4 regions of the Rouxiella sp. WC2420 genome follow, and region 4 is predicted to be linked to each of the others. Evidence: predicted binding sites of a transcription regulator. Region 4 holds the regulator's gene; each other region holds the start of a gene.
What was found. The regulator CRP, encoded in region 4, controls carbon source genes, mostly activating them, when cyclic AMP is high. The targets are predictions, from matches to a motif close to ATGTGANNNNNNTCACAT.
Positions count from the first base shown of each region.

Region 1 (6,162 bases), 2.3 Mb from region 4:
CAAAACATCGACAATGCTCGGCCCCTTGCCGCCCTTATCCCAACCTCCTTCGACTTGATGCGCTGCCACTGCACCGCCCCAAAGAAAACCTTCCGGTAATTGCCTGCTAGACATAACGATTCCTTTTAAAATGAATAAAAGTGGCTGAGTCGAAATTAATATTCGACCTGTGAATCCAAATTTTGCCCGTTGGACTCAATGACGCGCTGATACCAAACGAAGCTTTTCTTTTTAAAGCGCGCCAGATCTTTAAGGTCTTTTTCATCGCGATTGACATAAATAAAGCCATAGCGCTTGCCGATGCCCTGATGCGTGCTGACTAAATCAATCGCCGACCACGGGCAATAACCAAACATCTCGACGCCATCGGTAATGGCAAGTTGCAGCTGCTCAAGATGCTGACGCAAATATTCAATGCGATAGTCGTCATAAATCTTGTTGCCCGCTTCCAGCTTATCAAACGCGCCAAGGCCATTTTCGGTAACAATCAGCGGCAGACGATAACGTTCATAAATTTCGCGTGCAGTGATTCGAAAACCAATAGGGTCGATATACCAGTTAAACTGATTTTTCTTCAGATACGGATTGTTCATGCCGGCATAGACGCTGCTATCGATGCCCGCCAACTGTTGGTCCACGGCTTTCGAAGGCTCGCCCTGTTCGCGCCATTTAGCAGAACTCTCGGCTCCGACCGTTGCTGAGGCATAATAGTTAAATGCGATAAAATCGGGTTTCCCCTCTCGTAGCAATGCCATTTCCTGCTCGGTGATTTGTGGCAAGTAGCCTTTTTCCTCCATAAAACTCCACGCCACTGCATTGTATTTGCCGTAGCAGGCCAAATCGAGATACAGCCAGTTGCGAATGGCACTGAAATTGTTGGCCGCCAGCACATCTTCGGGGCGTGCGCTGGAAGGATAGACACAGGAAATATTTGGCGCGGGTCCAATTTTGGCGTGCGGCAGCAACTCATGGCAGGCAATCATCGCTTTGGCCTGAGCCAGCATCATGTGATGGTTCTGTTGGTACAACACCTTCTGCGGATCTGGCGTGCCCGGCGGCAAGGTGCCAATAACCTCGCCCTTGAGAATCATCATGTTTTGCTCATTGATGGTCAGCCAATAAGTGACACGGTCACCGTACAGCTCAAAGGCAGTGCGTGAATAATTTTCAAATGCATCAATGGTTTCCGGCAGCGACCATCCGCCCTTTTCCTGCAAGGCCCATGGCAGGTCAAAATGATACAGCGTGACCAGCGGCTCAATATTATGCTTACGCAGCAGGTCGATCAGGCGATTATAAAATGCCGTGCCGAGTGGATTGATTTCACCCACGCCCTGCGGGAACAGGCGCGCCCATGAAATAGAGAATCGATAGGTTTTCAAGCCCAGCTCGGCGAAAAGCGCCACGTCTTGCTCAAGATGATGATAATGATCGCTGGTGACTTTGAAATCGCTGAGCTCGGCGTCGAATACTGCCTTGTCGATCACCGACGGTCCTTTGCCCTCCTCATTCCACGCCCCTTCTACCTGATAGGCCGAAGTCGAAGCTCCCCAAAGGAAGTTTTTTGGAAAGGGTTTGAGCTGCTGATGTTTCATGATTCGCTCCTTGATTAACGGTTTTTCAACGCAAAAATTTCGCGATGTAAATGGATTATTTCTTCTACCAGTTCACGGCAGAGCATGGCGTTCATCAGGTGATCCTGTGCGTGAACCAGAATCAGCGTAACGGGGATTTTTCCGGCACCCTCATCTGCCCCAATCAGCTGGGTCTGGATTTTATGGGCTTCGCGGGCAGCAACTTTGGCTGCGGTAAGGTGCTGGTCCGCCAGCGCCCAGTCATTTTCCCGCGCGGCTCGCAGCGCTTCCATCGAGCAGGATCGCGCCTCGCCGGCCTGAATAATCAGTTCCATGACCACATTTTCGAGTTCCATCATCAGTTCTCCACCGGTTGCAGATGAGGTTCTTCCTGTTCGATGAGCTGTTTTTCATACATTTTGAAGAACGGGTAATAAATCAGCGTCGAGATACACAGCAGCACGCCGACCAGAATAATGGCGCGGAAATCCCAGCCGGTTGACCAGGCGGCACCGATCGGGCCAGGCGTGGTCCACGGAGCCAGTGACACCACGTGATTGACCAGATTGGTGCGCGTTGCGGTATAGGCAATCACTGCGTTAACTAAAGGAGCAGTAATGAAAGGGATAAACAGCAGCGGATTCATCACTACCGGCGAGCCAAAAATAACCGGCTCGTTGATGTTGAACATGCTCGGCACCAGTCCCAGCTTGCCAATCGAGCGGAGGTGGGCAGATTTACTGCGCAAATAAAGCAATACCAGCCCCATGGTCGAGCCTGAACCGCCCACCACAATAAAGAACTGCCAGAATGGTTCGATAAAGATCTGTGTGATCGGCTGACCGGCGTTAAGTTCTTGCTGATTAATGCCGAGATTGGTCAACCAGAAAGCCTGCAAAATACCGCCCACAATAACCGCACCGTGAATACCGGCAAACCACAGCAAGTGACAGAGAAGCACAGCGATTAAAATGGCCGGTAGCGAGTCTGAGGCTGAAATAATCGGCGCGAAAACAGACATAATTGCCTGTGGTAGCAGCATGCCGAATTGATGCTGAATAAACAGGCTTAATGGAAATAGCGTTATAAAAATAGCCAGAATAGGAATTAATAGATCGAAAGACTGACGGATTTTTGGCGGTACCTGCTCGGGTAATTTAAAACCGATATTATGCTTTTGCAGGAAATGCATTAATTCTGTGGAATATAGACTGACTAAAATAGCAGTAAATATTCCCTCCCCGCCCAATGAGCCGACCGGTAACGCGCTATTGCTTTGTGGCGACGCGACCACTAAAAATGCCATCAGTGATAACATCGCGGCCATAAAACCATTCATCTTATAACTCTGCGCCAGATTATAAGCGATGGCAGCAGCAATATAGACCGCCATAATGCCCATGGTCATATTATATGGCATCATTATTTGGTCGCTGTGCCGAGCAACCATGCCAAGCCACCATTGCGCAAACGCCCATTGGCTATTGGCGCTGAACGGTGGATGGGCAAATAACAGCATAAAAGAGCCGACTATCAAGAACGGCATTGAAGAGATAAACCCGTCTTTGATGGCGACGACGTGGCGCTGACCCGAGAGCCTTGCCGCAATCGGGCTGATGCGGTTTTCAATCACGCCAAATAATGACTCACTGATTGTGCTCATTATTTTTCCTCGTCAGACGTAATCATACTCAATGCTTTATGAAGAATTTTCTCGCCATTCATCATGCCGTAATCCATGGTGTCGATCACCTCCACCGGCTTGTTGTACTCCTCGGCGATGGCCTTGAACTCTGCCAGCTTGTACTTGATTTGCGGCCCCAACAGGCAACAGTCATAGTTTTGAATTTCATCACTAAACTCATCGAAAGCGATGGCGTTGATCTCGACTTCGATATTATTTTGCGCGGCATATTTTTCCATGCGCTGGACAAGCATACTGGTGGACATTCCGGCGGCACAGCACAGTAAGATCTTATTCATCATTAATACCTCATCACAGTGTTTAAATTAAAATATACAAGTCATCGCCATTTCTGCAACCGGTTTCAGATTAGTTAACTTAAATTGTGACACTGATCGCAAAGCCCCGTATAACGTTAAATTTCCGTAAAGAAATAGAGGAGTTCCTAGCGATTGAGAATATTATTAATATACAAAAGAAGTTATAAATGACAGTGAATTACAGTGGGTTGTTATTCACAGAGAAAATAAACGCATTAATATTAAAAGCAATAAAACTGAATAACGTGTCACCTAAACAAATAAAATGTACCATAGCCAGATGCAAATGGCGGTTCTGGGAAAAAATGATGATTACCATGCTTGATGTTGCCAACAAGGCGGGAGTTTCCAAAGCGACAGTCTCTCGCGTTTTGGCCGGAAATAGTTATGTCAGCAAGACGACTCGCGACCGCGTATTTAAAGCCATTGAAGAAACGGGCTATCGCCCTAACCTGTTGGCAAGGAATCTGGCCACCAGCAAATCGCAAAGCATTGGCCTGATGGTCAGTAACACTCTGTACAACGGCCCTTACTTCACTGAACTCCTGTTTCAGACAGCGACGTTGACGGAAAGTTACGGTCGCCAGCTGGTGCTGGTTGACGGCAAACACAGCGCGGAAGAAGAGCGTCAGGCCATTGAGTTTTTGCTCGACCTACGCTGCGACGGTATTATCGTTTATCCGCGCTTTCTGAATGCCGATGAATTAACGGCCATTATTGAAAGCTCACCCAAACCTATTATTGCGGTCAATCGCCGGCTGGAAAATAGCCCACAGCACTGTGTTTATGCCGACCATCAGCAATATAGTTTCAACGCCGTCAGTCATCTGATTAATCGCGGTCATCGTGATATTGCTTTTATTCGCGGGCTGGCTGGTTCCCCATCTGCCGACAGTCGTTTTCGCGGCTACAAAATCGCGCTGGAAAAATACGGCATTGATTATCGCGAGCAATATATCGCAGAAGGCGGTTGGACTCCGCGCAGTGGCATAGACGCAGCAAAAATTTTGCTGGATCGTGGCATAACTTTCTCGGCCTTGGTTGCCAGCAACGATGATATGGCTCTCGGCGCTGCTAACCATTTACACGCAATGGGCAAACGCATCCCACAGGATGTGTCATTGATTGGTTTCGATGATATTTCAATGGCCTCGTATTTTATTCCGTCGTTGAGTACCGTGCGCGTGCCGGTGGCGGAGATGATCGAGACCACGCTGAAACAGTTGGTGGATATGATGGACGGAAAACCCATTGACGCCTTGCAGCCGTTCCCCGGCGAGCTGATTATCCGCGATTCGCTCGGCCCCGGCCCTTACGCTTGATAATGTCTTTTAATCTGGCTGCTGCCCGGCACCCTCGCAAAATAAACGCGTCGCGGCCAGACTCTGCTGGTGGCGCAACGCCGGTTCAGCGGGAGTCTGCGCCAGCTGAAGCAGCATACCCGTGAAAAACTTTCCTAATAAAATCACAGAAATATCCTGACGGAATACGCCTCCCTGCTGTGCGTCGGCCAGATTCTCCTGCATGATTTCCGCCAACGTGGCTTGCGCCTCTGCCGCAGCCGGATAGGCTAACAATCCCGCAAGACTTATCTCACCGTGCTGAGCCAGGAAGTTAAGCAACTTGCGAAAGCTCAGCGCCACGCGATCGCTGACCTGATTTTCCGGCACCAGTGGATCAATTTTTAATGTTCGTGCCAGCGTGAACAGCTGCTGACGAAAAGTATCGATCGTTTCATTATTCATTGCCTGAGACCTGCTGCATTCATTGCCTGAGACCTGCTGCCCTTTGCTGATTGATTTCACTCGCCAACGCCTTCGCTTACTCGCTATTTCATTTAACGCAACTTGATAGCAACTATTGTTGTTTTACTTCATCTGTTTCGCAATTCAATAATCGCAAATAATACTCCCCGAGCACAGATAAGGAAAAAGGATGGGATACCGTTTAAGTTTATTGGATAAAAGCCCGCTTGACGAACACGAAGACGCCGCCGGGGCACTGAAACGCACGCTGGAACTGGCACAAAAGGCTGAACAATGGGGCTACCACCGTTTTTGGCTGGCCGAGCATCATAATACGGACAAGCTGGCAATTTCCTCACCGGAAATTGTTATTGCCTGGATATTGGCACATACCCGCAAGCTGCGCGTCGGCTCTGGTGGCGTGATGCTACAGCATTACAGCCCGTTCAAGGTTGCCGAAAACTTTAACCAGTTGGCGTCGCTGGCTCCTGGCCGTGTGGATATCGGTATCGGCAAGGCCCCGGGCGGATTACCTCTGTCGACTCATGCATTGCAATACGCGGTTGATCATAAACTTAAAGGCGAGTTTGCCGATCAGCTGCAACTGCTGGATGACTGGCTGTCTGTACCGGTCAGAGAACAGAACGGCGATACCCTTTCCGTGACGCCGCAGCCGCCACAAACCGCCGCCCGTTTCCTGCTCGGTGCCAGTGAAGAAAGCGCCCGCCTCGCGGCCAGGCTCGGCTGGAACTTCGTGTTTGCCGCGCATCTGAATGCCGACGAGCGCGATATTTCCCGCGCGCTGAGTGCCTATACCCACGATAGCAACGGACGCCGAG
Region 1 is NZ_CP165628.1:2,674,890-2,681,051, forward strand. Features, by position in the region: gene AB3G37_RS12160 (6-phospho-beta-glucosidase) at 1-114, opposite strand, end outside; gene AB3G37_RS12165 (glycoside hydrolase family 1 protein) at 156-1,595, opposite strand; gene AB3G37_RS12170 (PTS lactose/cellobiose transporter subunit IIA) at 1,610-1,930, opposite strand; gene AB3G37_RS12175 (PTS sugar transporter subunit IIC) at 1,933-3,237, opposite strand; gene AB3G37_RS12180 (PTS sugar transporter subunit IIB) at 3,237-3,557, opposite strand; gene AB3G37_RS12185 (LacI family DNA-binding transcriptional regulator) at 3,887-4,900, shown strand; gene AB3G37_RS12190 (hypothetical protein) at 4,910-5,323, opposite strand; gene AB3G37_RS12195 (LLM class flavin-dependent oxidoreductase) at 5,514-6,162, shown strand, end outside.
Region 1: the regulator CRP is predicted to act here: its motif matches at 3,642-3,659, upstream of AB3G37_RS12180 (PTS sugar transporter subunit IIB).

Region 2 (6,162 bases), 1.3 Mb from region 4:
AACAACAACGTGACCGCTGTGCATTGGCTGGACAATAAAAAACAGTCGCACAAAGCTACCGGTAAAATCTTTGCTCTGGCCTGTAATGGCATCGAGACACCGCGCCTGCTGCTGATTGCTGCCAACGAAAAAAATCCGAACGGAATCGCCAACTCTTCAGACCACGTTGGCCGCAACATGATGGATCACTCCGGTTTCCACTGTACTTTCATCGCCTCTGAACCACTGTGGATTGGCCGCGGCCCTGCACAAAGCAGCTGTCTGGTTGGCCCTCGTGACGGCGAATTCCGTAGCAAATATTCAGCCAACAAGATGATCGTCAACAATATTAGCCAGGTCATTCCAGCCACTAACAAGGCGCTGCAAATGGGACTGGTTGGCGAAGAGCTGGATGCGGAAATCCGTCGTCGTTCAATTTACGGCGTGGACTTGTCAATCAGTCTTGAGCCGCTGCCAGATCCCAATAACCGCCTGACGTTAAGCACCACCCGTAAAGATCCGCACGGCCTGCCTTGCCCGGATATTCACTATGACGTAGGTGATTACGTGCGCAATGGTGCCGTTGCTGCGCACAAACAGTTGGAGGAAATCGGCAAACTGTTTATGGCTGAAGATTTCAACATCACTACCAGCCTGAACGCCAATAACCATATTATGGGCGGCACTATCATGGGCAACGATCCGAAAGACTCGGTGGTTAACGGCAATTGCCGTACCCATGATCATGCCAATCTGTGGTTGCCGGGCGGCGGTGCAATCCCGTCTTCCAGCGTGGTAAACAGTACATTGACCATGGCTGCACTGGCGTTGAAAGCGGCTGATGATATGGCTAAATCTCTGGCAGGTCAGGCATGAAAAAACTTCTGAGTTTAGGATTACTCGGCGCGGCGCTGACTGGTTTCGCAGCCATGGCGTCGGCACAGGACAGCCAGCTGGACCTGATTGCCAAAGGTAAACTGGTCGCCACCGCGGCTGACTGTCAGGCGTGTCATACCAATCCTGAAGGCGGTAAGCCTTTTGCTGGTGACTACGCAATTCATTCCCCGATGGGCACCATTTACACCACCAACATCACCCCGTCCAAACAGTTTGGTATCGGCAATTACACTTTGCAGCAGTTCAGCAAAGCGGTGCGTGAAGGGGTTCGCCCCGACGGTGAAAACCTTTATCCGGCAATGCCTTACACCTCTTACAGCCATATGAGCGACGAAGATATTCAGGCGATGTATGCCTACTTCCAGCTCGGCGTGAAACCGGTAGAACAGCCAACCAAACCGACCGCGCTGCCGTTCCCGTTCAATATGCGTATCGCAATGGCTGGCTGGAACATGATGTATCTGGACAGCTCCGCCTTTAAACCGGACGCCAGTAAAAGCGCAGAATGGAATCGTGGGGCTTATCTGGTTAACGGCGCGGGCCACTGCGATACCTGCCACACGCCGCGTAACCTGATGATGGGCGAAGTCACCGATAAACCGTTGGGCGGTGGCATGGTTGGCCCATGGTATGCGCCAAACATCAGCTCTGATCCGGTTAGCGGCATTGGCAATTGGACCCAGGCACAGCTGGTCGAGTACATGAAAACTGGCCGTACCGTAGGCAAAAACCAGGCCGCTGGCCCGATGGCTGAAGCCGTGCAGAACAGTTTGCAGTACCTGCCTGACTCCGACCTGAATGCCATCGCGGTTTACCTGAAAACCAGTACTCCGGTGCGTAATCCGGGCGACAAACAGGCGGCGGACAGCTTTGGCCCGAAAGGCGTTAACGTCGAAGATGGCCTGCGCGGTATGCATCCTTCCAACTCCAACCACACCATTATTGGTGGCGCGGCGTTGTTCAGCGGCTACTGTGCAAGCTGTCATCAGCCAGACGGCGGCGGCAGCAAAAATCAGGCATACCCGTCACTGTATAACAACACCGCGACCGGTATGACCAACGCGTCAAACCTGATTTCAGCTATTCTGTACGGTGTCGATCGTCAGGTCGGTGACCAGCATGTGCTGATGCCGAAATTTGGTGAAGGTTCGTATGTCGGCCAGTTGACCGACGCACAGATTGCTGACATCTCCAACTACGTGCTGACCAACTATGGTAACCCGGCGATTCAGGTTACCCCGCAAGATGTGGCGGTGCTGCGCGGCGGTGGCCCTGTGACCCTGCTCGCGAAGCTTCAGCCATATATGGCTCCGGCAATGATTGTAGGCGTGATTATTGTGCTGGCGCTGATCTTCTGGTTATTTAGAAGACGCAAAACTCGCTCACGTTAATAATGTATTAACAGTTTTTGGCGAGCAAAGTAAAAGGAGAGTGCCGGGGGGCGCTCTCCTTTTTTTATTTGCCTTTGCCAAATGAAACGTTATCCGCGGCCCACGAACGGCATCGCGGTAGCCATTACCGTCAAAGTCAGAATATTGGTACCATCTGGCTGATTAGCCATAAACGCCACGGCTTCTCCGACTTTGTCTGCCGGCATTACCGGCTCGGGTTCCAGCTCGAAATTAGCCTGTAATCTGCCGCCCAATGCCTTGTTGCCCATATCGGTGGCAGCATTTCCCACATCAATTTGCCCACAGGCAATGTTGTATTGTCGACCGTCCAGCGAGGTGCTTTTAGTCAGGCCGGTAATAGCGTGTTTGCTGGCCGTATAAGCCGCTGAATACGGGCGTGGAGTATGGGCTGAAATTGACCCGTTGTTGATGATTCTTCCGCCGATTGGCGTTTGCTGTTTCATCAATTTTACTGCCGCCTGAGTACACAAATAGGCACCGTTAAGGTTGGTATTAATCACCGCCAGCCAGTCTTCATAAGGCTGGTCTTCAATCGGCTGTTCCTTGACGTTGGTTCCGGCATTGTTAAACAACACATCTAAACGACCAAAAGTCTCCTGCACCGTTGAAAACAGCGTCGCGACCGACTTGGGATCGGTGACGTCTACCGTCAGAGCATGAACTTGCCCCGGCTCAAACAGCGCGGCAGCCTTTTGCAGTTTATCCTGATTGCGCCCAGTCAAAATAACCATAAACCCGCTGGCCACCAATGCTTTGGCAGCACTCAACCCGATGCCACTGCCGGCACCGGTAATCAACGCAATTTTCTTATCAGTTGTGATCATAAGGTATCCAAAATCTATTCAGCTTGATTGCAAAAATCAGCGATCAGACCGCCGCCATCATGCCGCCGTCGATAAACAGCAGCTGGCCGTTTACGAAATCTGACGCGCGAGAAGAAAGGTAAACCGCACCGCCGATTAGCTCCTCGGGATTACCCCAACGGGCGGCTGGCGTTCTTTTGCACAGCCAGTCGGAGAACTCTTTGTTATCCACCAGCGCCTGAGTCATATCAGTTTTGAAATAGCCGGGAGCAATACCGTTCACCTGAATATTATAGCGGGCCAGCTCGACGCACATGCCGCGGGTCAACATTTTCACCGCGCCTTTTGAAGCAGCGTAAGGGGTGATGGTGTCGCGACCCAGCTCACTTTGAATCGAGCCGATATTAATGATTTTGCCGCGCTCTCGCTTGACCATGTAACGAGCAACCGCCTGTGAAACCAGGAACACCGATTTCTGGTTTACCGCTACGATGTCGTCCCAGTCTTTTTCCGGGAATTCGGTAAACTTGTGGCGACGCTGAATCCCGGCATTGTTGACCAGCACGTCGATAGGCCCGATTTCCTTTTCGATTTTATCGATCGCCTGATTCACTGCAACACTTTGAGTAACGTCAAAAGCGACCGCATGAGCAATAAAACCTTCGGCACGCAAAGCTTCGGCAGCTTTAGCCGCTGATTCCTGCGTGGTGCTGTTGATGATGACTTCGGCACCATTTTCAGCCAGACCTTTTGCCAACAGGAAACCCAGTCCGCGCGAAGAACCGGTAACCAGAATTTTTTTGTTATCCAGGGAGAATAGATTTGTCATTGTGATTTTCCTGACGTTACAAACGAATAGAGTTCGTGAGACCCACGATCAAATGAATAAAGTGATGTTCATCAATAAAAGCGGTTTATCGGCCCACAAACTGTGATACAGATCACTTTATTGGGTGTTAAGAAACTCTGTTACCGCAAGCGTGATCGGGGTCATTCGATAAATTTCTCCTAACGCAAATTTTGCCAGTCAGAGAGAGGCGTTAAGGGCAACAAAATGTGTCATCGTCATGAAAGTAAAAGTTTTTTATGCCCTTCTATTGCGTTGTTAAGAGATAAGCTATTTGGTAACATAAACCGTATCATTTTCCCGCCACTTGATGTTACCCACAGCGGCACCAGCAGGACTTCTGGATGAGAAATCAGCGCGTCACACTGCAAGATATCGCGTTACTCGCCGACGTCACTAAAATGACCGTCAGCCGGTTTCTCCGCACGCCTGAAAAAGTCTCTCCAGAAACGCGGGAACGCATTACCAAGGTGATGCAAGAAGTTGGATTTCCGCTGGAAGAAACAGAAAAAAAGAATAAAAGCAGGAAGATAGGCATTCTTGTTCCCTCTTTTAATAATCAGATTTTCTCCGAACTGCTGGCAGGGATCGAATCGGTAACCTCAGAACAGGGTTATCAAACGCTGGTGGTGAATTACGATTACAGCAAAGAACGTGAAGAAGAACATATTATCAATTTGCTGACCTACCGCCTTGCCGGTCTAATCCTGACTGATTCAGTACACACGCTAAAAGCCGATAAATATCTCAATGCCGCTGATATTCCTATTGCTCAGGTAATGGATCTCGATGATTCCCATGGCCGTATCGCCGTCGGCTTTGATAATTTTCAGGCCGGGTTTGATATGGCGACGGCGTTAATTGCCAGCGGCAAAAAACACGTCGTTTATTTCGGTTCGATGTCCGACCCCCGTGATATGAAACGTTATGAGGGATACCGAAAAGCCATGGAAAATAACGGACTTACTCCGCAGCATATTACGCCAAATAAAGTTTCTTCGGTGTCTATCGGCGCAGGAATGCTGACCATGGCACGCCAGTTAGATCCGCTGGTTGATGCGGTTCTTTGCACCAATGATGATATTGCCGTCGGCGTGTTGCAGGAATGTCTTCGCTTAGGCATTCGAGTACCGCAGGAGATGGCGATCTCAGGCTTTCACGGCCTGGATATTGGCCTGGCGACTACGCCACTGCTGGCCAGCGTGATCACCCCGCGCTTCGAAATCGGCAAAGTCGCAGCTGAAATCATGCTGAAAAAGATTAATAAAATTCCGACAATTGAAAGAGTTGACCTGCATTATCGTATTTCCCTCGGCGGTACAATTTAACCTTCCATCTCAAAATTACACTATTCACTTCCTGGGGTAACGATCACGTTACCAGTAACATCCTTTTTTAACATGATCTAACGTGACTTGAGTCACATATTATATTGACAGAAATGCTTTTATTAAGGCATCGACGGATCAGGTTAATAAGAACATTATTCCAATGCCTTATTTCATGTACCAACCGAATTCGCGTATTAATTCATTCCCTATAGTTGGAATGCTTCTGTGAATAAACGAGGTGTACCCATGGATAAAAAAATACCCAAGGCCCGCTGGCTTCGCGTTATAACGCCAATACTCATCGCCTGCATTATTTCATTCATGGACCGAGTCAATATCAGCTTTGCAATGCCAGGCGGGATGGATAGCGCATTGGGCATCACGTCATCAATGGCCGGTCTTGCCGCGGGTATTTTCTTTATCGGTTACCTTTTTTTACAGGTTCCCGGTGGCAGCATTGCGGTCCACGGCAGCGGCAGAAAATTTATTGCCTGCTCACTGGTCGCCTGGGCAATCATCTCCGTATTGACCGGGATGGTGACTAACCAATATCAACTGCTATTCCTGCGCTTTGCGTTGGGTGTGGCCGAGGGTGGGATGCTGCCGGTGGTGCTAACCATGGTCAGCAACTGGTTCCCGGACGCTGAACGCGGCCGTGCCAATGCCTATGTACTGATGTTTGCGCCAATTGGCGGGATGATCACCGCGCCGCTGTCTGGCTATATTTTACAGGCACTCGACTGGCGCTGGCTGTTCATCATAGAGGGTATGCTTTCCGTCGTCGTAATGGTGTTCTGGTGGTTTACCATCAGTGACCGCCCTGAAGAAGCCAAATGGCTGTCCGAGCGCGAACGTAATTATCTGGTAACCGAGCTGACACGCGAACGTGACGC
Region 2 is NZ_CP165628.1:1,593,633-1,599,794, reverse strand. Features, by position in the region: gene AB3G37_RS07500 (GMC family oxidoreductase) at 1-855, shown strand, start outside; gene AB3G37_RS07495 (c-type cytochrome) at 852-2,267, shown strand; gene AB3G37_RS07490 (SDR family oxidoreductase) at 2,357-3,112, opposite strand; gene idnO (gluconate 5-dehydrogenase) at 3,156-3,920, opposite strand; gene AB3G37_RS07480 (LacI family DNA-binding transcriptional regulator) at 4,283-5,266, shown strand; gene AB3G37_RS07475 (MFS transporter) at 5,516-6,162, shown strand, end outside.
Region 2: the regulator CRP is predicted to act here: its motif matches at 4,021-4,038, upstream of idnO (gluconate 5-dehydrogenase).

Region 3 (6,162 bases), 260 kb from region 4:
CAGGGGTAACTGCAGCGCCAACAGGGGAAAACAAGCGCATGATTAAATTATTGAAGGTGAAAGGGATATCGATAGGTGAGGGCGCACCAAAACTGATTGTGCCGACAACGGCAACCCAAGAGTCTGAGGTATTGGACTCGGTACGACAATTTGCAGCAATTAAAGATATCGATGTTGTTGAATTTCGGCTCGATTTTCTGATTAACGCGTTAGATAAAGGCAGTGTCGCAAGAATGACTCGTCAGGTAGCCGATCTATTGCCTGACAAGGTGCTTTTAGTGACCTTCAGGACCCAAGCCGAGGGCGGTGCAACGACAATCAGCGATACGGCTTATGGCGATCTTTATCTGGAAATTCTTAAGAATGGTAAAACCGACCTGCTGGATGTTGAAATGTTTCGTAGTGAAACCGTAGTGCGCAACATTGTCTCACAAGCACATCGGCAGGGAGTTGCCATTGTAATGTCTAGCCATGATTTCAAGAAAACGCCGCCGAAGGAGGAACTCATTCGCCGTCTTCGTCACCAGCAGGCGTTAGGGGCCGATATCTTGAAAATTGCCACCATGCCTCATGACTCGGGAGACGTGTTAAGCTTGATGAATGCGACGTGGGAAATGCATCATCAATATGCCGAAAGGCCGCTGCTGACGATGTCGATGAAAGGTTTAGGTGTCGTGTCTCGCCTATCCGGAGAATTAACCGGTTCGGCTTTGACCTTTGGCATGGTTGGTAAACCGTCGGCTCCAGGCCAGATTGATGCAAGCCATTTGCACCAGGTGCTAGACGTTATTCACCAAGCTAGTCAGTCGGTATAAATAAGAATTTTATCTGCGTCTTTAGAAAGTCTTGGAAATACTTTTCTTATTACCAAACTATACGTTTGCTATTTTTTTATCAATAAGCTGCATTGATGAAAAGACAGTTGGATATTTTAATCTTTTTTAAATAAAGTATTTTTTATTAAATTCAAATAAAAAAAGCCCCTTATTTCTCGGCGAGATAAGGGGATGCCAAATGGCCAACACCAGGGAATTGCTTTCACGGCGACTATAGCCGTTTGATATTTATTCAGCGGTAATCGTTAATTCAACCTCTTAGACTTCACTGTACTTAAGTATAGGTGTGAATACAAATAAAACCTAAGCTTTTTATCTAGCATCGGTGGAATTATTTTAGTGATTATAGTTTATTTAAAATAACATTGATTTAGATCAATTTTTTGCTTTTAATTTCTTAAAAGTTAAAATGATACTCATCAATAAATAGATGATTTTAAATACACTTAGAACAATCGCCAGAGTCGCCATGACCTTTTGCTCCTTTGTCAGCGTTTTTTCTCTTGTTTAATGCCATTAAATATCAACTAATTAGTATGCGAGCCAATCAATTATATTAAAAACTAATTTTTGTGGAAATAATTCAACTAATCGGCTAATTCATAGTAACTGTACTAAGGTATAGGATGTACAAGAATGCTGAGTTTCTTATGGAGAAGATCTGCTCAGGTACTAAGAATATTCTCTATGTTTTTGATGCGAAAATTTTAATAAATTTAACAATCATGTATCACAGAGGTGAATAATGTTATTGAATTAATATGTTTTTAAGATAATTGATGAAAAAACCAGGATTCATTGATTTATAGAATAGCTAAAAAAAATCAGCTATCTGCGAAAATTTTAAAACAATGGCCACTGATCTTTAAATATTCGTTAAAACAGGTTGTTGAAGGTTCAGTTCAGAACTAAGACATATAGCCTGCTTGGCATTAGCTACCCCCAGTTTTTTAACAACATTGGCTATATGAAATTTTACAGTGCTTGTCGTAATACCTAATAAAGACGCAATTTCTTTATAAGTTCGCCCCATACTAGCCCAGTATAGAACATCATTTTCTCGGCGAGAAAAAATATCTTTACGGTAATTCACAATTAGATTACTTATTAGATTTTTATCTTGATACAAGGAAATTAGTTTATGATGTATTAACATTAATAGCATTTGAATCTTTTCTTTATTTTTTTCAATTTTAGAAAAAATTTGCAATTCATTATTTTTATCGATAAGTACTGATAGTGTCACCAGATTATTCGCGCAATCATGAGTTACAAAGGTATAGCCATTAATAACTTCATGTTTTTTAGCAACTTCAAAAATGGATAGCTTGAGTTTTGAATTTATTATAATTTTTTCATTCCAGGAAAAAGGCAGGATGGAATTCAATGCAATGTTAACGATAGGATCAATATATTGATAATTATTTTCTTTATATATAATTTCCCATTTTTTTGGGTAATTTGAAATGGTAAGTAATTCAGAGGGGTTTTTCTTACTCATTACAGCATAGGTATATTTAACATTAAGCAAAGAAAATAATCTTCTTTCTATAAACTCTTCAATGGCCTTGTTTATTAAAATATTATTAAATAGCGAATGCGAGTCAGAGCTCATTGGTTTCTCATTTTATGAATTTTAGGTTGGAATATTATAGGTTATGAAATGACAGGAGGACAGTACTCATTATATTTCACCCAGCGTCATCGTGATGTTTTTTTATTTTTTTAATCAGTAACAAAAGAACTTTATACTTTTATATAAATTCAAGGTTTTTTAATGTTTCACTCTGTTTAGATGGCACTGACTTCATTGTAACTTTCTTTCAATTCTCCTCCTGACACCTTGTTTAAAAACTCTAAACGGCTATTGATGTCTTTTTAGGCGGAATTTAATCAGCAGGCCAAAAATAAATTGTGATCTTCATCACGTTTTTGCGACAAATTAAGCTCGATAAAACGTGATGCTGATCACAATAATTCCACATTCGTGAACAAAATTTGCTCTTTGTGCTTAAGTTACAAGGCTTTTATGTGATGAGTATCACTAAAATGAGGGGTGGGGAGGGGGGTAGCCCGTGATCGTAATCACGCGCTCGGCCCTGACTACGCGCGGTCATAATGACGTGCTAGAGTTCGCCTTGCAGACAGCAATTCGACGGAATCTCCATCAGGGGAAAAATACCGTCCCAATAACTACCACGTATAACGCGCTCTTATTGTTAGCGCGTATCAATAGGGGTGTGTTTTATGTTTTCACCAGACGTTAAGGTTAAAGTTCAAAACTTTGGCCGCTTCCTGAGTAATATGGTAATGCCGAATATTGGCGCATTTATCGCTTGGGGTATTATTACCGCGCTGTTTATCCCAACGGGCTGGATCCCAAATGCGACACTGGCTAAATTAGTCGGTCCAATGATCACCTATTTACTGCCTTTGCTGATCGGTTTCACTGGCGGCCGTTTAGTTGGTGGCGATCGCGGCGGTGTGGTCGGTGCTATCACTACCATGGGTGTGATCGTCGGTGCTGATATGCCGATGTTCCTCGGTGCGATGATTGCCGGTCCATTGGGCGGCTGGTGTATTAAACGTTTTGACCGTTGGGTAGACGGCAAAATCAAAAGCGGCTTCGAGATGCTGGTTAACAACTTCTCCGCCGGTATCATCGGCATGCTGCTGGCCGTGCTCTCGTTCCTGGCGATTGGTCCGCTGGTAGAAGCGCTGTCTAAATTGCTGGCCGCCGGCGTACACATCATGGTTATTCATAACCTGCTGCCGCTGGCCTCTATTTTTGTAGAACCAGCTAAAATCCTGTTCCTCAATAACGCTATCAACCACGGTATCTTCTCACCGCTGGGCATCCAGCAGGCCACCGAAGCCGGGAAGTCAATCTTCTTCCTTATCGAAGCCAATCCAGGTCCGGGCATGGGCGTGCTGATTGCCTACATGATCTTTGGTCGCGGTAACGCCAAACAGTCTGCAGGCGGTGCGGCTATCATTCACTTCCTGGGTGGTATTCACGAAATCTATTTCCCATACGTGTTGATGAACCCGCGCCTGCTGCTGGCGGTTATCCTCGGTGGTATGACCGGCGTGTTCACACTGACCGTACTGAACGGCGGTCTGGTCTCTCCTGCATCACCTGGCTCAATTATCGCTGTGTTGGCCATGACGCCAAAAGGTGCCTATTTCGCCAACATTTCGGCGATCGTGCTGGCATTCCTGGTGTCATTCATCGTGTCTTCAATCCTGCTGAAAAGCTCGAAAGTGAAAGACGAAGACGACCTTGAAGAAGCGACCCGTCGCGTGCAGGATATGAAAGCGCAGTCCAAAGGCGGCAAACCGGCGGTAGCTGGCGTTGCCGGTGACCTGTCCACCGTGCGCAAAATCATTGTTGCCTGTGATGCGGGTATGGGTTCAAGCGCCATGGGGGCTGGTGTACTGCGTAAGAAAGTGCAGGACGCGGGGCTGACCCACGTTGCAGTAACCAATACTGCCATCAACAATTTGCCCGACGATGTAGATCTGGTAATAACCCACCGCGATCTCACCGAGCGCGCGATGCGTCAGGTGCCACACGCTCAGCATATTTCGTTGACCAACTTCCTCGATAGCGGCCTTTATACCGACCTGGTTGCTCGCTTGGTGGAAGTGAACAAGACCAGTGAATATAAAGAGAAAGTGAACACCACGTTAAACGATAGCCTGGTTTCAGAAGCAGACAATGCCAATCTGTTCCGCATGAGCCCGGAAAATATTTTCCTCGGTCTGACTGCCAGCAGCAAAGAGCAGGCGATTCGTTTTGCCGGTGAGCAGCTGGTGAAAGGCGGTTATGTACAGCCGGAGTATGTCGATGCAATGCTGGCACGCGAACAGCTTACCTCAACTTATCTGGGGGAATCGATCGCAGTTCCGCACGGCACAATCGAAGCTAAAGATCGCGTACTGAAAACAGGTATCGTGTTCTGCCAGTATCCGGCAGGTATCCGCTGGGGCGAGGACGAAGACGATTCTGCCCGTCTGGTTATCGGTATTGCAGCCCGTAATAATGAGCACATCAACGTGATCACTAAACTGACCACCGCGTTGGATGAAGATGGCGTTATCGACCGCCTTGCTAACACCACAAGTGTTGAGGAAGTGCTGCAGATCATTCGCGGTTAAGGTTAATTGGTCGATAATCTTCGGATTGTCGAATTGTAAATTTGAGAACGTTACTAACCGGGTCTGCACTTATCCAACGTTTGTCGGGTAGCAGACCCGGTTGTTGATTCGAAGCCCAGAGCTTCCTGGTTCTTGTCACCGTTTAGGGAGTCATCATGAAAGCTTTACATTTTGGAGCAGGTAACATTGGCCGTGGATTTATTGGCAAACTGCTTGCCGATGCCAAGGTTGAACTGACCTTTGCCGATGTTCATCCTGTTCTGCTGGAAGAGCTAAGCCGCCGTAAGGGTTACAACGTCAACGTGGTCGGCGAGCAAGCCACCGTTGAGCCAGTCTCCAATGTCAGCATTGTTAACAGCACCGGTCAGGAAGCTATCGACTTGATCGCCCAGGTTGATTTGATGACCACTGCTGTTGGTCCAACCGTGCTGGAAAAAATCGCTCACAACGTGGCGAAAGGCCTGGTATTGCGCCATCGGCAGGGGAATGAAAGCCCGCTGAATATTATCGCCTGTGAAAACATGGTGCGCGGCACCAGCCAGTTCAAACAGCATGTATTCAACGCCTTGCCAGAAGATGAAAAAGCGTGGGTAGAAGCGCACGTTGGCTTCGTTGATTCTGCCGTAGACCGCATTGTTCCTCCGGCGGCTGCAGGTTCAACCGATCCGCTGGAAGTCACCGTTGAAACCTTTAGCGAGTGGATTGTTGATAAAACTCAGTTCAAAGGTCCGCTGCCTGATATCAAAGGCATGGAGCTCACCGATAACCTGATGGCCTTCGTTGAGCGCAAGCTGTTTACCCTGAATACCGGCCATGCGATCACCGCCTATCTTGGCCAACAGGCGGGCCACGCAACAATTCGTGATGCTATCCTCGACCCTAAAGTGCGCGAAGTGGTGAAAGGCGCGATGGAAGAAAGCGGTGCGGTGCTGATTAAGCGCTATGGCTTTGATGCTGATAAACACGCGGCCTACATCAAGAAAATCCTCTCTCGCTTTGAAAACCCGTATTTGCATGACGACGTCGAACGCGTTGGCCGTCAGCCATTGCGCAAACTCAGCGCGGGCGACCGTCTGATCAAGCCGCTGTTGGGAACCCAGGAATACAGCTTGCCGCATGCTAATCTGGTGATCGGTATTGCTGCCGCAATGCGTTATCGCAGCGA
Region 3 is NZ_CP165628.1:79,558-85,719, forward strand. Features, by position in the region: gene aroD (type I 3-dehydroquinate dehydratase) at 1-815, shown strand, start outside; gene AB3G37_RS00395 (autoinducer binding domain-containing protein) at 1,702-2,451, opposite strand; gene AB3G37_RS00400 (PTS mannitol transporter subunit IICBA) at 3,084-4,997, shown strand; gene AB3G37_RS00405 (mannitol-1-phosphate 5-dehydrogenase) at 5,153-6,162, shown strand, end outside.
Region 3: the regulator CRP is predicted to act here: its motif matches at 2,866-2,883, upstream of AB3G37_RS00400 (PTS mannitol transporter subunit IICBA).

Region 4 (6,162 bases):
TCCAGCGAGAAACCGCGCTGTTGCACCAGGTATTTCGGCAGCCAGGCCATCAATCCATAGGCAGGAATATTGACGCAGAAGTTAGCCAGAAACAGCACCAGGACTATCGGATTCTTCAGCAAAGAGAGATAGCTGGCCGAAGCGTGAGAGCCGGTGGTCAGACTGCTTTTTGGGGGCGATGGCACCAGAAACAGGATCAGTGCCGCGACCACAAACGCCAGCAGCCCAAGGGTCGAGAACGAAACGCGCCAACCAAAATGTGCCAGACAATAAACCGCCAGCAGCGGCCCCAGAGTCATAGCCAATCCGGCTGAAGACAACAAAATCGATTGAGCAAAGGTGCGTTGTTCGAGAGCAAAGTTGGCTACTACCGACTTGGCGCAGGAGGTGGGATAACCGGAATGCCCTATTCCCGACAAGAAACGGAAAGTGACTAACAGCCCCAGTCCGAATCCCAGCAGGCCAAAACACAGGGCAAAACCGCCGAGCAAAGTCAGTGAACAGGCGAGCACTTTCTTGTAACCAAAACGATCGTTGAGCCAGCCAGAGGGGATCTGGAACAGTGAATAAGCTAAAAAGAACATGCCGGTGATATATCCCAGCTGTTGGGGCGGTAAATTAAACTCGCGAGAGATAGGCAACAGCGCAAAACCGATGACTGTCTTGTCGAGATAAACCAGAACATAACCAAAAAACAGTAAGAAAATCATTAGCGAACGATTTTTCATAACTGATATCCTCAAATGTTATATCCCAGTAGCCACCCCTGACCTGAGAAGAGAAACGCTCTTGCTTTGATTTATTTTTATGTTTTTATAACAGTGATTTACTGTCTGCTTAAAAACCTAGCAGTTTTATTTCACAGCCATAAGATGTAATTTTTTACTGGGTGATGCTTTTTACTGATAGGGGTATGCGATGAAATATTTGCCGAAGCTGCAACAGCTGAAGGTTTTTCAGCAGGTTATCCAAAGTGGCAGCATTCGTGGTGCAGCAAGAGCCATGAATCAATCGCAGCCTGCGGTTAGCCGCACGTTGCGCGAGCTGGAGCAAATTCTCGATACTCAGCTGATCGTGCGCGGTTCTCAAGGGATGACGCTGACCGAAACCGGGCGCGCCTTTTCCCAACGAATGCAGTTTATTTTGCAAGAGCTAGAGCGCGCCGCCGATGAAATCCAGCAGATTAATCAGTATTCGCAGGGCTCGGTGGCGGTAGGATTTTCTTCACTGCTGGCTCTGACTATTTTCCCGGCTCTTGCCAGTGAATTCGCTGCGAAATACCCGCAGGCCAAGCTGCACATCAAGGAAACCCAGCTTTCAACCCTGCTTCCTGCCCTGCGTGAAGGGCGTCTGGATTTCGCCATCGGCACGCTGGGGCCGGGGCTGCCGATAGAAGATATGGTGGTTGAACCGCTGTTCAACGCGCCTTTTTGTATTATTGCCCGTAAACAGCACCCGCTGGCACTGGCCACGTCGTTGAATCAGTTGAAAGAGGCAAGCTGGCTGCTGCCGGAAACCGATATGGGCTATTACCAGCAACTTGCAGCGCTATTGGAGGAGCATGGCTGCCATGCCGGACAATCGCCGATCCGCACTGATTCGTTGATCAGTGGGCTAATGATGATGCTAAATGCCGATTATCTTTCTGTGGTGGGCAATGCAATGGCAACGCCGTTTTTCCTCGAAGACAAGCTGTGCCGCCTGCCGATCGACAGTCTGCCGAACGCGCAATACTGTTTGGTATACTCACAAAAAACGCCGCTAACCTTAACGGCGCGGCGTTTTCTGGATTTACTCCGTGTTCACTGCCAGCGTTTTGCGTGGTAGGGATGGAGGTCGTGCTTGCGCAGATTACTCTTGTGAGTCAATCACTTCAAAGCTGTGGGTAATGGTCGCCGCCTTGCCCAGCATCAGTGACACTGAACAGTATTTCTCTGCCGACAGTGTTACCGCGCGCTCAACCACTTTATCGGTCAAATCTTTACCAGTGACGATAAAATGCAGATTGATGTGAGTGAACAGTCGCGGCGCTTCTTCACGGCGCTCAGAGGTCAGTTTGACTTCACAGCCAACAATCTCGTTGCGCCCTTTTTGCAGAATCGACACCACGTCAATGGCGCTGCATCCGCCTGCCGACATCAGCAACATCTCCATCGGACTTGGCGATTTATCACCCGCATTGCCATCCATTAAAATCTGATGGCCTGAGGCCGACTCACCCAGAAATGTTAAACCTTCAACCCATTTTACCCGTGCCTGCATGTGAATTTCTCCGCTCATAATTTTTAAAATAGACTACCCTTTACCCCCGAAACTGGCAACGTAACTCGATCCGCGTCATGCTGAAGCGAGACAACACAAGACACGTCTGCAAACCTGTGCTACAAACAAAGCCGAAAGAAACTTTCCAACAAGTTGCGGCTAGGTTTTTTAGGTGTTAACAGGATAACCTTGGTGATAATGGCAAATTACAGCTTAAATCACTCCACCTGCCGCTTGCAGCATTGCTGGTCAGTTCATATGCTAAAAGAGCGCGAAGTAAAAAATCGCCGAACAGGGATTTCAAAGCCCTGTGATTTTGGGCAGCGATAATAAGAGGATAATAGCTAATGGTTCTCGGCAAGCCACAAACAGACCCTACTCTCGAATGGTTCCTGTCTCATTGTCATATACATAAGTATCCATCTAAAAGTACGCTGATTCACCAAGGTGAAAAAGCCGAAACGCTTTACTACATCGTGAAAGGTTCGGTTGCCGTTCTGATCAAAGATGAAGAAGGCAAAGAAATGATACTTTCCTACCTTAACCAAGGTGACTTCATCGGCGAGCTGGGACTCTTCGAAGAAGGTCAGGAACGTAGTGCATGGGTCAGGGCGAAAACTGCCTGTGAAGTGGCAGAAATTTCCTACAAGAAGTTCCGCCAGCTGATCCAGGTTAATCCAGATATTCTGATGCGCCTGTCCGCACAGATGGCAAGCCGACTGCAGATAACTTCCGAGAAAGTGGGTAACCTCGCCTTCCTGGACGTGACCGGTCGCATTGCACAAACTCTGCTGAATCTGGCTAAACAGCCGGATGCCATGACTCACCCGGATGGTATGCAGATCAAGATTACCCGTCAGGAAATCGGTCAGATAGTCGGCTGTTCACGCGAGACTGTGGGTCGAATTCTAAAAATGCTTGAAGATCAGAGTCTGATTTCAGCACACGGTAAAACGATTGTCGTTTACGGCACTCGCTAATCGTCCTAAAAACGGCGCGGCAGATAACTGTCGCGCCGTTTTTGTTGTATCCTCTCAATTATGACGCTTTGGCGACGAATCTTTTATCACCCTGAAGTTAACTACGCGCTGAGACAAACGCTGGTTCTCTGCCTGCCCATTGCTATCGCCATGCTGTTTGGTCAGTTAAGAATGGGAATGCTGTTCGCGCTGGTCCCTGCCTGCTGCAATATTTCCGGCCTCGACACCCCGCATAAACGTTTTTTCAAACGCCTTGCTGTAGGCGGCTCGCTGTTTGCCGTAAGCAGTGTTCTGCTCCAGTTGATGCTGATTAACTGGCATTGGCCGCTGCCGCTGATCATGCTTGGCCTGACGCTACTGGTTGGCGTGACCGGCGCGATTGGCCCACTACATGCTCGCCTGCTGCCCGGCGCACTGGTAGCGGCGATTTTCACCTTGAGTATGGCGGGCGCGGTGCCGATCTGGCAGGCTCCACTGCTGTTCGTGGTCGGCACGGCGTGGTACGGGCTGTTTAACTGGTTCTGGTTTCGACTCTCTGACGAGCAGCCGATGCGCGAAACTCTCAGCCAGCTTTACCATGAACTGGCCGACTATTTTGAAGCGAAATATAGCCTGCTGACCCAGCACACCGACCCTGAAACCGCGCTGCCGCCGTTGCTTAACCGGCAACAAAAAGTTATCGACCTGATCGCTACCATGTACCAGCAAATTCACATGCTGCCGACCGGCGATCGTCAGCACCACAAGCGACTGCTGCGAAGTTTTCAGGTGGCGCTGGATTTGCAGGAGCATATTACCGTCAGCCTGCATTTACCTTCAGAGGTGCAAAAGCTGGTAGAGGAGAGCCACGCCGAGGCGGTTATCCGCCGTAACGCAAAGATTATCGCGACGCGACTGCGGGTAATAGCCGGAGACATTCTCTATCATCGCCGTTCTGACCGTTTTACCATGGCCAACGAGCTGGCGGCGCTGGAAAAAATCTCCTCCCGCTATCGAGATAATCCGGTTGGCCAATTCTGCTATTACCATTTCAGCCGCATCGCTCGCCTGCTGCGCACCCAGCGCCCGCTGTATCGTCGCGATCTGATGCAAACGCAAAATCGCCTGCCGTTCTGGCCCGCGCTAAAAAGTTATTTATCTTTCAAATCGGCGGCGCTGCGCAATGCTGCACGTTTAGGACTGATTCTGGCGCTGGGCAGCAGTCTGGGGCTATTTTTCAATTTGCCCAAGCCATACTGGATTTTGCTGACTACGCTGCTGGTTAGCCAGAATGGTTATAACGCTACCCGTGTGCGTATCCAGCACCGAGCATTGGGCACACTGATTGGCCTGATTGCCGCTGCGGGGCTTTTGCAGCTAGAAATTCCGCAAAACATCACACTATTTTTCATGCTGATTATCACACTGGTTTCTTACACCGTACTGCGTAAAAACTACGGTCTTGGGATGATTGGTCTGACCGTGACCGCCGTTTATACCCTGCAATTGCTGGCGCTTAACGGCGCGCATTTCCTGCTGCCGCGACTGTTCGACACACTGATTGGCTGCGCGTTGGCGTTTGGTGGCACGATTTGGCTGTGGCCGCAGTGGCAAAGCGGCATGCTCAGGACCAACGCCCATCAGGCGCTGGAGACCGATCAACAGGCTATTCGGCTAGTCTTACACGACAATCCCGACCCTGCCGAGTTGGCCTATGCGCGCATGAAGGTCAATCAGGCTCATAACCAGCTGTTCACCTCGCTGAATCAGGCGATGCAGGAGCCGGGTTTTAATTCGGATTATCTGTCAGATATGCGTTTGTGGGTAACTCATAGCCAGTTTATCGTCGATCACATCAACGCGATGACGATTCTTGCCCGCGAGCATTACATGTTGACGCCGAAACTGGCGGTCGAGTATTTGCAAACCTGCGAAATCGCGCTGCAAGGCTGTCAGCAGCGACTGATTTATGATGGGCCGAGCAGCGAAAAGTCACTGTTTAACGCGCCGGAGCAGCATTCCGACATGCCGATCACCGAGATGGAACGCCATTTGCGCCGCATGCTGTCGCATCTGGCTGCCATGCATACCATTTCGTCCCTCGCCTGGAAACAACGGCCGCATCACGGGATATGGTTGACGAGAAGAGTGAAAGAGTAAGCGCTGTTTTATGGAGTGACGCAATCGCATTTTCAAGGTCAATAAACTTTGAATCAAGTTCAATAAGCTCTCAGGAATTTTTCCGGTTCAATAATTTCAATGAGCATTTAACCGGCAACCTGCACTAAGATCAAAACATCCTATCTACTGAATTTAACTCTCTAAATTTAAATGAAAAAAACTAACCTAAGCATCTAAAAAAATTAAAGAAAGCTCTTTAAAAGAACGGGTCTTGACCGCCGTGAAGTTGCCGGGTTTTCTTTGTAAGGTGGGATTGGCGGCATCAGGCCCACGCTGAGCGAGTGGAGGGAGACGTTTTTGGCTCACGACCGAGGGAAGGCAGCCCTCAGGGCCGTGGCCAACGCCACGCGCTGCGGTCAATGAAACGATCTCGTTCTTTTGCACTAATCGCGTCGCGAGGGCAAAGGCACGGGTGTCCAGAGGGGATTTGCCTTGGAATCCCCTCTGGCTGGTCTGGGCCAGCGCCCAGTAAGCGCAGCGCATGCAGTCATGCAGTCATGCAGTCATGCAGTCAAACCGTGCGCAGCACACCAAACGGAGTGTTATTAGCCGACGACTTTCTGCACAGCTTTTTCAAAGCGTGCCATGCCTTCTTTGATGTCTTCGAAGTCGATCACCAGCGAAGGCGCAAAACGCATTACGTTGCTTCCCGCTACCAGCATCATCAAACCAAACTCAGACGACGCATTGAGGAATTCACCAGCGCGATCCTTGTAATTGTCTGACAGCTCGGCACCGATCAGCAGGCCCTGACCGCGGA
Region 4 is NZ_CP165628.1:339,165-345,326, reverse strand. Features, by position in the region: gene AB3G37_RS01600 (MFS transporter) at 1-728, opposite strand, end outside; gene AB3G37_RS01595 (LysR substrate-binding domain-containing protein) at 919-1,827, shown strand; gene AB3G37_RS01590 (OsmC family protein) at 1,852-2,262, opposite strand; gene crp (cAMP-activated global transcriptional regulator CRP) at 2,610-3,242, shown strand; gene AB3G37_RS01580 (YccS/YhfK family putative transporter) at 3,303-5,381, shown strand; gene AB3G37_RS01575 (aspartate aminotransferase family protein) at 5,948-6,162, opposite strand, start outside.